3 linked regions of the Beijerinckia sp. 28-YEA-48 genome follow. The protein of the gene in region 2 interacts with the protein of the main gene of each other region in a pairwise test. Links are inferred from orthologs where the notes say so. Each region holds a gene or a part of one and is shown on either strand. Other genes may lie near its edges.

What was found. Proteins that work in one complex are often made in the same cells at the same time.
Region 1: the proteins of BLW50_RS00415 (region 2) and mtgA interact in binary tests that used the Escherichia coli proteins (3 or more experiments, as listed by UniProt). The link is inferred for Beijerinckia sp. 28-YEA-48 from one-to-one orthologs.
Region 3: the proteins of BLW50_RS00415 (region 2) and BLW50_RS20545 interact in binary tests that used the Escherichia coli proteins (3 or more experiments, as listed by UniProt). The link is inferred for Beijerinckia sp. 28-YEA-48 from one-to-one orthologs.

Annotation. Positions count from the first base shown.
Region 1 is NZ_FNSI01000001.1:5,413,634-5,417,825, reverse strand. What follows is about bases 620-3,509. They hold mtgA (monofunctional biosynthetic peptidoglycan transglycosylase), read right to left. Parts: upstream 2,474-3,509; coding sequence 1,766-2,473; downstream 620-1,765. Other genes in these bases: BLW50_RS25410 (hypothetical protein), read right to left, coding at 3,324-3,509; BLW50_RS25415 (hypothetical protein), read right to left, coding at 2,964-3,263; BLW50_RS25425 (Bug family tripartite tricarboxylate transporter substrate binding protein), read right to left, coding at 620-1,606. In the rest of the region: BLW50_RS25430 (amidohydrolase family protein), read right to left, coding at 1-508; more of BLW50_RS25425, read right to left, coding at 536-619; more of BLW50_RS25410, read right to left, coding at 3,510-3,674; BLW50_RS25405 (hypothetical protein), read right to left, coding at 3,932-4,147. UniProt on the Escherichia coli protein: Peptidoglycan polymerase that catalyzes glycan chain elongation from lipid-linked precursors. May play a role in peptidoglycan assembly during cell division in collaboration with other cell division proteins.
Region 2 is NZ_FNSI01000001.1:89,204-92,105, reverse strand. It holds BLW50_RS00415 (peptidoglycan D,D-transpeptidase FtsI family protein), read right to left. Parts: upstream 2,402-2,902; coding sequence 599-2,401; downstream 1-598. Other genes in the region: rsmH (16S rRNA (cytosine(1402)-N(4))-methyltransferase RsmH), read right to left, coding at 2,810-2,902; BLW50_RS00410 (cell division protein FtsL), read right to left, coding at 2,404-2,808; BLW50_RS00420 (UDP-N-acetylmuramoyl-L-alanyl-D-glutamate--2,6-diaminopimelate ligase), read right to left, coding at 1-566. UniProt on the Escherichia coli protein: Essential cell division protein that catalyzes cross-linking of the peptidoglycan cell wall at the division septum. Required for localization of FtsN.
Region 3 is NZ_FNSI01000001.1:4,378,919-4,383,290, reverse strand. Bases 620-3,689 are described here. They hold BLW50_RS20545 (transglycosylase domain-containing protein), read right to left. Parts: upstream 3,308-3,689; coding sequence 932-3,307; downstream 620-931. Other genes in these bases: dnaN (DNA polymerase III subunit beta), read left to right, coding at 3,577-3,689; BLW50_RS20550 (BQ00720 family protein), read left to right, coding at 624-893. Also shown: BLW50_RS20555 (Hsp20 family protein), read left to right, coding at 138-566; more of dnaN, read left to right, coding at 3,690-4,372. UniProt on the Escherichia coli protein: Cell wall formation. Synthesis of cross-linked peptidoglycan from the lipid intermediates.

The DNA of each region.
Region 1 (4,192 bases), 5.3 Mb from region 2 along the record:
CAGCGATCTCGGCTAGCTCGCTCGGACCACCAAAGATCTTGATGAACCAGCCCAGATCCTGAACTCTGCGGACCGATCGCCGGAACATATCGAGGCTCGGAACAAGCCCAAGCCGCGGCTGAAAATTGAAACGCGCGGCGCGCACGCCCGCCGCGTCGAGGCGCTTCAGCTCATCATCCGTCACGCTATCATCGATGATGGCGACGCCACGTGCCCGCGCCGGCGTCAATTTCGCCAAGGAGTCGAGCAGCAAGGCATGGTCGGTCGTGTAGACGGTCGCTTGCACGAGCACGAGACGATCCAGAGCAACCTGTTCGTGCATGCGGAGGGCATCGGACAATTCGGCGACCGGCGCATCATACAACGGCCTGTTATGCCGGATCGGATAGGCGGAGCGGTCCTGCGCATAGACATGCAGCTGACAGTCGCAACTGCCACGCGGCAGCTGCGGTGCCCGATCGGCAAGTTCCCCCTCTGCGCCAGGCGCGCGGATGGCATGTTCGTTCATATGACTCTCCGAAATCCCAGCTTTAGCCTATTTGACCCGCGCGACATGGGCCGTTTCAGCCAGGATCGCCTTGGTCTTCTCAATGACGCTCTTGGGCGTCGCGAACAGCTCCGCAATCAGGCGCTGCACGTCCTCACCGCTCGAAGGCGTCAGCTTGATATCGGACTTCACCGCCTCAGCCAGAAGATCGGGATCGCGCATCGTCTCGTCGAAGGCTTGGCGCAGCGCTTTCACGCGGTCGCTCGGCACATCCGGCGTGGTCGCGAACGGTCGGCCATAGGAATTGTCCATCGACATGAACCGCAGGATCATCTTGTCTTCCTCATTGCTGGCGAGATCGGCCAACAACGGAACACCAGGTAGTTCCGGGCTCGCTTCCCGGCGCACCTGGACGAGAATGTTGATCTTCTTGTCCGCCAGCCAGTCAGGCTTCGTGCTTGCCCAGGCCGACCAGGCCTGGCAGGCGCGCGCGCTCACTTCACCGCGCTCCATCGCCAGGTTGACTTCATTGCCACCTGGATAACCGGAGATGATCTTGAACTTGGTGCCGAGCACCGCATTCATCAGCAACGGATAGTAGACACAGTTGGTGAATGTGCCCGGCGCGCCGACAGTCACCTCGCGGTCCTTCAGATCCGCGAAGGATTTCACCCCCGAAGCCGCCCACGACACGATGGTGTTGGATTCATCGCTCGTATTGCCGATCCAGATGAATTTGCTGGCGTCGAATTGCACGCCCTGGCCACCGAGCAATTGATGCGTCGGCATGCTCTGCATGACCGCGTGCAGAACAGTGCCGTCGCGCGGCGCGATGTTGTAGAGCCAGTTCGCCGCCTGCAAGCCCACGGCGCCCGGCATATTGCGCGGCAGGATCGTCGGATGGCCGGGAATATACTTGCCCATATAACGCGAGATCAGGCGGGCGCGCGCATCGACATCGCCACCGACGCTGGCCGGCACGAGCATGGTCACGACCTTGCCCGCATAGAAATCCGAAACCGGGTCCGCCGAAGCCGCAGGCGGCAGGACGAATTGCGGCAGGACGAATGCCAGAGCGCTCGCGGCGAGCAAGCTTAACCGTGTCCGAAACGGCTGCATTGTAACTTCCCTCCCAAATCCGAGAGCTGAACGCTCTTCGGGCTCTGGCGGCGACATCCCTCTCCAACCAGGCGCAGCGATTCTAGCCGCTTTTCAACACACCGGCCCAATATGAAAATGTCGAAAAGGCATAGGGAATGGTTATGCCGGCGAACGTCGCTACTTTACGCAGGCCGCATAGCTACCGGCCTGGGCGATCCGCCGTTCGATCACTGAGGCAAGCCGATTGAGGAGGCCACTTGGCCGCGCCGGGGTGCGCACGATCGGGTTAGGCAGCGCCACCGCCAGCAGCGCCGCCTGACGGCGCGTCAGTTCGCTGGCGGAGCGGCCGAAGTGATGCCGCGCGGCAGCCTCGGCGCCATAGATGCCCGGCCCCCATTCGACAATGTTGAGATAGATCTCGAGCAGCCGCTTCTTCGACAGCACCGCATCGAGCCACAACGCCAATGGCGCCTCCAGCGCTTTGCGGACGAAAGAGCGACCGGGCCAGAGAAAGAGATTCTTCGCCGTCTGCATGGGGATCGTCGAAGCGCCACGGGTCGTCCCGCCGTCCAACGTCTTATCGACCACCGTCTTCAGCCCGGCAAAGTCGATGCCGTGATGAGCGCAGAACTGTCCATCCTCGGACATGATGACGGCGGTGCGCAGCACCGGCGCGATATCATCGATATCAACCCATCGCCGATCGTACCCCCCTGTAACCAGGTCCGCGAGCATCAACGTCGAAACAGGCCGCACCTGCGGGATGGCGTAGAGAAGCGTCAAAGCGAGCGGCAGCAGCGCCAAGGCCAGGAGAACGAACAGCAGCCGCCGGAACCAGAACCTGAGGCCGCCGCGTCGTCTCACTCCACGACCGCGTGCTGGCATCTCGGCTTCCGCCTCACTCTACCTGTGAAGCCGCGCGTGCTGCGCGCTTCCACGTTCCTATCAACCCGCCACAAAGACAGCAGCAAAACGATACCGATAAAGGAAGATATCGGATCATCTCCTTCAAACGCAATTTTCAGCAGAAGACGATACATCCACGATGTGGACCAACTTAGCATAACCGATTGATCGCTAACAGATAATATAGGGTTGGCTTCCATGCGAGCAAAGAGCCGAGATGAGCAAGTTTGATCGGGACGTCACCCTGAACGCTGTTCGGCCGTCGGAAGTCGAGGCCTGATGAGCTGACGGCGATGAGTGACATGCCACCAGCGAGCCCAATCGATTACCCCTCGGCCACGTCATGCAGGCGCGCTTAGAGCCTCTCACCGCGCAAATCCCAAAGGAAGGCTTCAAACAAACGGCGCTCGAGATGAAAACCGTTCATCAACGAGCGCCGTAAGTTCCATAGCTGTTTAGTTCGGCTTCGCTATGCGACATCGCTCAGGGGGACAACGACTTCCGTGACCTCTCGCTCATGCGGCGCCAAGCTGGTGCGACTTTCATCAGTCCACGTCGCAAGCTTGATCACTCGTCCTGTCAGAGCGCCATCATCACCAGGCTCGACTGGCTCCGCTGGCTCGACGATATTGAGACCACTTTGATTGAGGAAGAAGGTATGGTCGCCGAACAGACTGACCAGACGCTCGTTGACTGGATGATCATCAGGCACAACTTGTGCGTCGAGATGACTCATGGCTTGATCAACATTTGCAGATGCTAGTTTCATTGGATGCTCCTTGGATTGCCCCCAAGGCCCACGACGTTCAAATAATTGGGAAGCGCGACCTCACGTCGATTTGGTAATCAACGTCAGCGTTCCCTCATCATCAAGACTGGCAACGACAACTTGCGATGAACTCAAGCCCTTCGCTTTCAAGGCCTGCGCAGCCGCCGGGATTGAATCAATTGATTGATGCAGCTTCTGTAAATCGTCCTGCTGCATCGTTGCGATGACCGTATCGACTTGATTTTGAGAATTGGTCGGAAGGTCTTTGAACTCAACAATCTGAACCTTCTTAAATCGCTGGGGCGCAGACGTATCTGACGCAGCGGATCCCTCGGAGCGGCTTTGTGGAACTTGCGATTGCGCCTGAGCTGACGCTGCAAAGGCCAGGACTGAGAGCGCTGTGAGTGTCATCAGTATTCGCATTGTGCGTCCTTTCTATCAGGCGCGGCTCGTCATAGGTCCGCGAGTACGCACAGTTGGACGATCAAAACCGGCCATCTTCTGTTCATCATGTGGTCATTCCATGCAGTTGACGCGACCAAAGTGCGAAGTCGCGGAACCACTCGAGCATCGAAGGAACCGGATCAGTCATCTGCCACTTCGATGGAACGCTCAACAGATTCAAACATTATCATCAGGGTTGCGCGAGTAGACGCGCACCACGCAACTTAGAAGTTCACGATCTTATCGATGAGATCATCGCCGATGGCGCAATGGCAGAAATGACCATGTCGCCAAACGCCTCTTCGCGCGAACAAACGGCGGCGTCTTATCGCATAGGGAACGATCACAGCAACCGGTGATTGACCCTGCAAAAGCAACGCAAGGAGAAATGCAATGATCCGCAGGATAATGACGGCTGCTGCATTCGCGACATCAATCATCAGCATGTCCGCTTATGCGCAGGCACCAGCACCAAGCAACACGAG
Region 2 (2,902 bases):
CGCGACAGATTGGTGAAGGCGCCGGCTGCCAGACGCACACCATCGAGACGCTTCTGCTCGAGGCCGTGCGAGGAGGCTTCCATGGCCAGATGGGTGATGCCGTCGCCGGCCAAGCGATCAAGCACTTGGTGCAGCGTGATCGGATCAGGCGTCGTCAGCGATCCATAGGCGACACCCTCGGCGGTCACGACACCGGTCGTGCCCAGAGCCGCCGACGGAAAACCAAGCTTCTGCCAGATCTGGCGCACGAAGGAGGCTGTCGATGTCTTGCCGCTGGTACCGGTGATCGCGGCGATCACGGCCGGCTGGCGCGCATAAAACCGCGCCGCCGCTTGCGCCAGCGCTGCCCGCACATCAGCGACCTTTACATAGACGGCCCCGGCCACCGGCGTCTCCGGCAGCTGTTCGCAGACGATCGCCACAGCGCCATTGGCATGAGCCTGCGCCGCGAAGCTAAGCCCATCGGCCTTGACGCCAGGGACAGCGAAAAACACGAAACCCGCGCGCACGGCACGGCTATCGGCGGTCAATCCCGCAACGTCACGACCAGCGACACCATCCGGCATCGCGGCGGACGGCAGAATATCGCGCAGCTTGCTCACCGCCAGGCGCTCCCGCTTGAAGGCAGACCAATGCCCAGACGCGCCACTGACGGAAAGACTTGCGACATCTGCGGCGTCGCCACGCGCGGCGGCAGGCCGAGCATCGGCGTCACGCGCTCGATAATACGCCCGGTCGTGGCGCCGGCGTTATAAGCGGCGGTGCGCGCACCGCCGGTTTCCGGCACGCCCTGGGGTTCGTCGTAAACGGTCAGGAACAGATATTTCGGCTTATCGGCCGGAGCGATCGCCGTGAACGTGGTGAACACACGGTCGTTGGAATAGCGTCCGTTCACAACCTTGTTCGCCGTTCCCGTTTTGCCGCCGGGGAAATAACCCTGCACGTTGATCGTGCGCGCCGAACCAACTTCCGCATTGAGGCGCATCAGATAGCGCATGCTTTCCGAAGTGTCAGGGCGGATCACTTGCGGCGAGATGGCACGCGCCTCCTGTTCCGAGCGCATGAGGAACGTTGGCTTGATCAGCTGACCGCCGTTGACCAGCGCCGACACCGCCATCATCGCCTGCAAGGGCGCGACCGCCAGGCCATGGCCGAAGGCGATGGTCATCGTGTTCAGCTCACCCCAATTGCGCGGCACGATCGGCTCGGCGCTTTCGGGTAGTTCGGTGCGCATACGATCGAGCTGGCCGATCTTGCGCAGGAACGCCTTGTGCCCCTCGACGCCGATCATCAGGGCCATCCGGGCCGTGCCGACGTTCGACGAATAGGTGAAGACTTCCGACACCGACAGCACGCGGTTTTGCGCATGGAAATCGTTGATGGCGAAGCGTCCGTAGCGCAAGGCGCCACGCGCATCGATCTTCGTGTTGACCGTGACCTTGCGGGCTTCCAGCGCCATCGCCATGGTCAGCGCCTTGAAGGTCGAGCCCATTTCGAACACACCGACAGTCATGCGGTTGATGCGGTTGGGTTCCAAGGCATCGACCGGATTGTTCGGATCATAGTCGGGCACCGAGGCGATCGCGATGACCTCGCCGGTGTTGACGTCCATGATCGCGGCAGCAGCCGCCTTGGCCTTGAATTTCTCGATGCCTCTGACGAGCTCGTCGCGCACCGCATAAGTGGCCTTGATGTCGAGCGACAGCTTGATCGGCTTCATATCGCTCGAACGCGCCGTCAGGCCAGCAAGGGCCAGATCGTTAAGGCCGTTGCCGTCGATATATTTCTCGACGCCAGCGATGCCGATATTGTCGGTGTTGGTGAAGCCGAGCACGTGGGCAGCCACCGGACCGTTTGGATAGACGCGTTTATTCTCCGGCAGAAAGCCAACACCCGGCAGGCCGAGGCGGAACACCTCTTCGCGCTCCTTGGGCGTGATACCGCGCTTGACCCAGATGAAACCTTTGCGCGAACCAAGCCGGTCCCGCAATTCGCGCGCGTTCACATCGGGCAGAACCGCGGTGAGCAGTTCCACCGCTTCATCCTTATCGATGATGCGACGCGGTTCGGCGAAAACGGAATCGATCTTGATGTCGGTCGCCAGAATATCGCCGTTACGATCGACAATATCGGGCCGCGCCCGTGAGCTTGCTTCCGTGGCCGCCCGCTTCAAACCGTTCTGCTCGGGCTTCATGCCAAGCCAAATGAGCTTGCCACCGAGAAACACGAAGACCGCGGTGAACGCCAGGGTGATCAGCCGGACGCGCGAGCCACTCTTGCCAATGCGGGTGCCAAGCACCCCGCGCAGGAACGGCACCAGCCAGGAGCGGATCGAACGACGACGCGGGGGAGGAGCGACATCTTGCATGTTGTCCTCAGGAAACGGCTGCGAATGGGACATGATTAGCGCGCCTCCGCATTCTGTTTCGGCGTAGCGGCGCCGCGCGTCGAACCCGTGACATCACGCGGCATCGGCGTCGCTTCACCAAGGCCAAGCAGATCGAGCTTCTTGCCGATGCTATCGACCCATGGCGCCCGCTCCGGCAGGTCCTGCGGCTGAACGATCTGATCAATAGAGAGCTGCTTGAGATCGAGATGTTTGTCCGCCAGGGCCTGGATGCGACCGGGACGGATAAGATGGGCGAATTCCGCCCGCATCATGGCGATCTGGTCGCGCTCCTGCTGGTTGGCGTTCTTCATTTTCAAAATTTGTTCGGCGAACAGAATGGTCTCGTATTTGATCGAATAGGCGTAAATCGCCGCGCCGATCAGCGCTAGAATTGCGACCACATTGAGGGTACGGAACATTTCAGCCTCGCTTCGGTTCGCGCACGGGCAGAGCCGCGAGGCGAAGAACATCTTGGGATACCGGCCGGGTCGGCGCTTGGGTGCGCACAGCCCA
Region 3 (4,372 bases), 4.3 Mb from region 2 along the record:
GCGAAACCATGCCCATATTGGTCTGGTGATCCCGGTGGGGTCGCAGGCAAGAGTACAGCCAAGAATACAGCTAAGAATACTGGGATGCCGAAAGGGTCCCCGACGAGGCGCCAGCAGGGCTTCAGGAAATTAAGACGATGTCCAGGTTACCCACATTGAATTCCCCCTTCCTGCTCGGCTTCGATGACATCGAGCGGGCGCTCGATCGGGTGTCGAGAACCGCCGCTGACGGTTATCCGCCCTACAATATCGAGCGCCTCGCCAAGAGCGATAATTATCCTGAACGGCTACGGATCACTTTGGCCGTTGCGGGGTTTACCCAAGACCAGCTGGAAGTGACGCTGGAAGAGCAGCAGCTCGTCATTCGCGGCAGGCAGACCGAAGACAAGGAACGGGTCTACCTGCATCGCGGCATCGCCGCCCGCCAGTTCCAACGTGCCTTTCTGCTTGCGGAAGGCATGCAGGTCTTGGGAGCGGATTTGAAGAACGGTCTTTTGTCCGTTGATCTCGCCCGGCCACAACCGGAACGGATCGTGCAGAAGATCAACATTGCGGCGCGGGATTGAATGTCAGCGCCAAAGCGGGGCGGGCCCAAACGGGACGCCAGAGTAAGGAGCGTAAAAATGACCGAACATGACATGAACACCATTGCGAACGTGTCGTTGACGCCGGAACAATTCGCCCATCTCGGCGGCGGCATGATTGCTTATGTGCGCCCGATCAAGTCGGAAGATGCGCAACGTCTATTTCCACAGATCGGCGAGATTCAGCCGGGCCTCAATCTTTTCGCCCTGCTCTCCGCCGATGGCACGCCGATCATCCTGACCGATTCGAAGGATGCGGCGATCGCCAACGCCTGGGAGCATTCGCTGCAGACGGTGAGTCTGCACTAAGCGAACATGCGCTTAGGCTGAACGTTCGGCGGTTACACTCAGCCGCCGAACAATCTTTCCAAAATTCCAGGCTGTCGTTGCGGCTCTATCGAGCCTGTCCGGTCATTGCCGATCGGCGCCGGCGGGATCAACGGATTGCCGTTGTCACGCCGGATCGACGGCGGCCGGCTCACACTGTTGTTACCGTTACGCGCCGAGTTCTGACCGGCCTGGCCAGCTTGATTGATGGTCATCGGCCCGTTGCCGGTGGGGCCGATGGGCGCTGGCGGTATCAAACCGCCGGTTTGCGGCACCGAAGCTGGCGGCAGCGGCGCTTGCGAGGCCATCGGTATGGAACCTTGCGGCATAGGCGCTGACGGAATCATGCCCGGTGGTGCCGAAGGCGGCGGTAGGGAATCGCGCCAAGAAGCCGATGGCAAGGGCTGCGGCACAGTGTCTTTCAGCGCTTCACGCATGAAGCGGCTCCAGATATCGACAGGCAGATTGCCGCCCGAGGTTTTCTTGGTCGGCGAATTGTCGTCGTTGCCGAGCCACACACCAGTGACGAGACTGCTGGTGTAGCCAACGAACCAGGCGTCGCGATAATCCTGGCTCGTGCCGGTCTTGCCGGCGGCCTGCCAGCCTTTCAGCTCCGCCTTGCGCGCCGTGCCGGTGAGCAGCGTTTCCTGCATCATGCCGTTCATCATCGCCACATATCTGGCATCGATGATCCGTCCGAAGCTCGAGCCCTTGCGTTGATAAAGCAGCTTGCCGGTGGCGGTTTTCACGCGCGTGATCACATGCGGCTGAATGCGAATGCCGCCGTTGGCGAATGGCGCATAGGCCGACACCAGTTCAAGCGGCGTCACTTCCGATGTGCCAAGCGCGATCGAGGCATTCGGCTGCAACTCCGAGACGATGCCCAGGCGCTGCGCCGTGGCGACGACAGCCTTCGGCCCGACTTCCTGCGTCAGGCGCACCGCCACCGTGTTCAACGACAATGCCAGCGCCTGCGTCAGCGTCACCGGACCAAAATATTCGCGCGACGAATTCGACGGCCGCCAACCCTTGATGTTGATCGGCGCGTCGTCACGCACGGTGTCGGGCGTAAGGCCCCGTTCCAGAGCCGTGAGATAGACGAAAGGCTTGAACGCCGAGCCCGGCTGCCGTTTCGCCGCGACCGCGCGGTTAAACTGGCTGTCGGCATAATTGCGTCCGCCGACCAAAGCGCGGATCTGTCCGTTCGGATCGATTGAGACGACGGCGCCTTGCGACACGCCGTAACGGCCGCCGAGTTTATTGATCTCTTCGGTCAGCGCCCGCTCGGCCGAGGACTGCAGCACCGAGCTCAATGTGGTGGTGACGACGATGTCCTGGTCGATCGCGCCGACCGTGTCGTCGAGAATATCCATGACGAAGTCGGCGGCGTAATTGATCGAAGCCGCGCCGGCTTCGCGCGTCACCGTGGCCGGCTTGGCCATCGCGATCCTCGCCATCGCGTCGGTGATCAGGTGTTCCTGCGCCATGGCGGTGATCACCTTGGCGGCGCGATCGGCCGCACCGCTGGGATTACGGTTGGGCGCCAGCCGTGTCGGCGCCACCATCAGGCCCGCGAGCATGGCCGATTCGGACAAGGTGAGCTGGCGCGCGCCATGGCCGAAATATTTCTGCGCCGCGGCCTCGATGCCGTAGGCGCCGGAGCCGAAATAGACGCGGTTGAGATAGAGTTCGAGAATCTGGTTCTTCGAATATTTCTGCTCAAGCCAGATCGACAGGATGGCCTCCTGGATCTTGCGCGACATGGTCCGCTCCTGGGTCAGGAACAGATTTTTGGCGAGCTGCTGGGTCAGCGTCGAGCCGCCCTGCATGCTGCTGCTGCCGGTGGCGTTGCGCAACAGAGCGCGGGAAATCCCTAGGACGTCGATGCCCCAATGGCTGTAGAAGCGGCGATCCTCGATGGCGACGAAGGCATTGGGCACATAGGGCGGCAGGTCGCGAAGATGCGCCGCCGGCCCGCCGGTGTCGCCGCGATTGGCCAGCAGCACGCCGTCTTCGCTGAGAATGGCGATATTCGGCGGCCGCTTCGGCACTGCCAGCTGGTCGATCGGCGGCAATTGCGCCGCATGATAGGCGATCAGGCCGGCCAGCCCGACACAGCCCCAGATGCCGGTGATCAACGTCAGATAGATCAACGTACCGAAGGCTGAACGGCGCTTGCGGCGGCCTTTTTTGGGCGCGGCGCGATCGTTCCCACCGCCGCCGCCACCGATCAGGCCGCTGAGAAAGCCCTTTTTACGCTTGGCCTTGCCCCGCTCTGGGGCCGCTTGTTTGCGGCCGGGTCGCGTCGGCCGATCGGCGGGATCAGCGCGCAATTCTTCGGATCGCCGCTTCGGCGAGTCGAAAACGGGCTCTTTCCTGCTGAAAATACCGCGCATTGCACTCCACGCCCGCCCCGCCGGTCGTTTCTCAAGGGGATCGATGGCAGATCGACCGAGGAAAGCGGCGGCAATGAGAAATTACGGCGTCCGGATTAAGCCCCGGTAAAGCATGGGTGTCTTTACCGCAACGCGGTGGAAAGCTGTTGAAAGTCGGGGCCGCTGTCCACACGGGCTCGAGGCGCGCTTGCACAGGGCCTTGCAAACGGCGACAATTTCAGCCCTTTGGGACAAGCTATTGGGCTGAATATCAGGGAATGGGTCCGGCTATGAAGGTCACGCTGGAGCGCGCAGCGCTTCTGAAATCGCTCGGGCATGTACACAGGGTCGTCGAGCGGCGCAATACGATCCCGATTCTGTCCAACGTGTTGCTGCAGGCAGCCGGCCGATCGCTGCTGCTGAAAGCGACCGATCTTGATCTCGAGATCACCGAAACGGTGGCGGCCGATGTCGGCCAGGCGGGCGCCACGACACTGCCCGCCCACACCCTCTATGACATCGTCCGCAAATTGCCGGACGGCGCTCAGGTGTCGCTGGAACAGTCGGGCGAGGGCGGCCAGCTGCTGCTGCGCTCGGGCCGTTCGCGCTTCACCCTGCAATCGCTGCCCGAGACCGATTTCCCCGATCTCAATGCCGGCGATCTCAGCCACAAATTCGTTCTGCCGGCGGGCGATCTGAAGAAACTGATCGAGAAGACGCAGTTCGCCATCTCGACCGAAGAGACGCGCTACTATCTGAACGGCATCTTCATGCACACCACCGATTCCGGTGGCCACACCATGCTGCGCGCCGTCGCCACCGATGGCCATCGTCTGGCGCGTGTCGAAATGCCGGCGCCGCAAGGCTCGCCGGGCATGCCGGGCGTGATCATTCCGCGCAAGGCCGTGACCGAAGTGCAGAAGTTGATCGAGGATGCCGACAGCGAAATCGGCATCGAAATGTCGACCACCAAGGCGCGCTTCACCTTCGGCAATGTGGTGCTGACGTCGAAACTGATCGACGGCACCTTCCCCGATTATACCCGCGTCATTCCCACCAACAACGACAAGCGCCTCACCGTCGAGC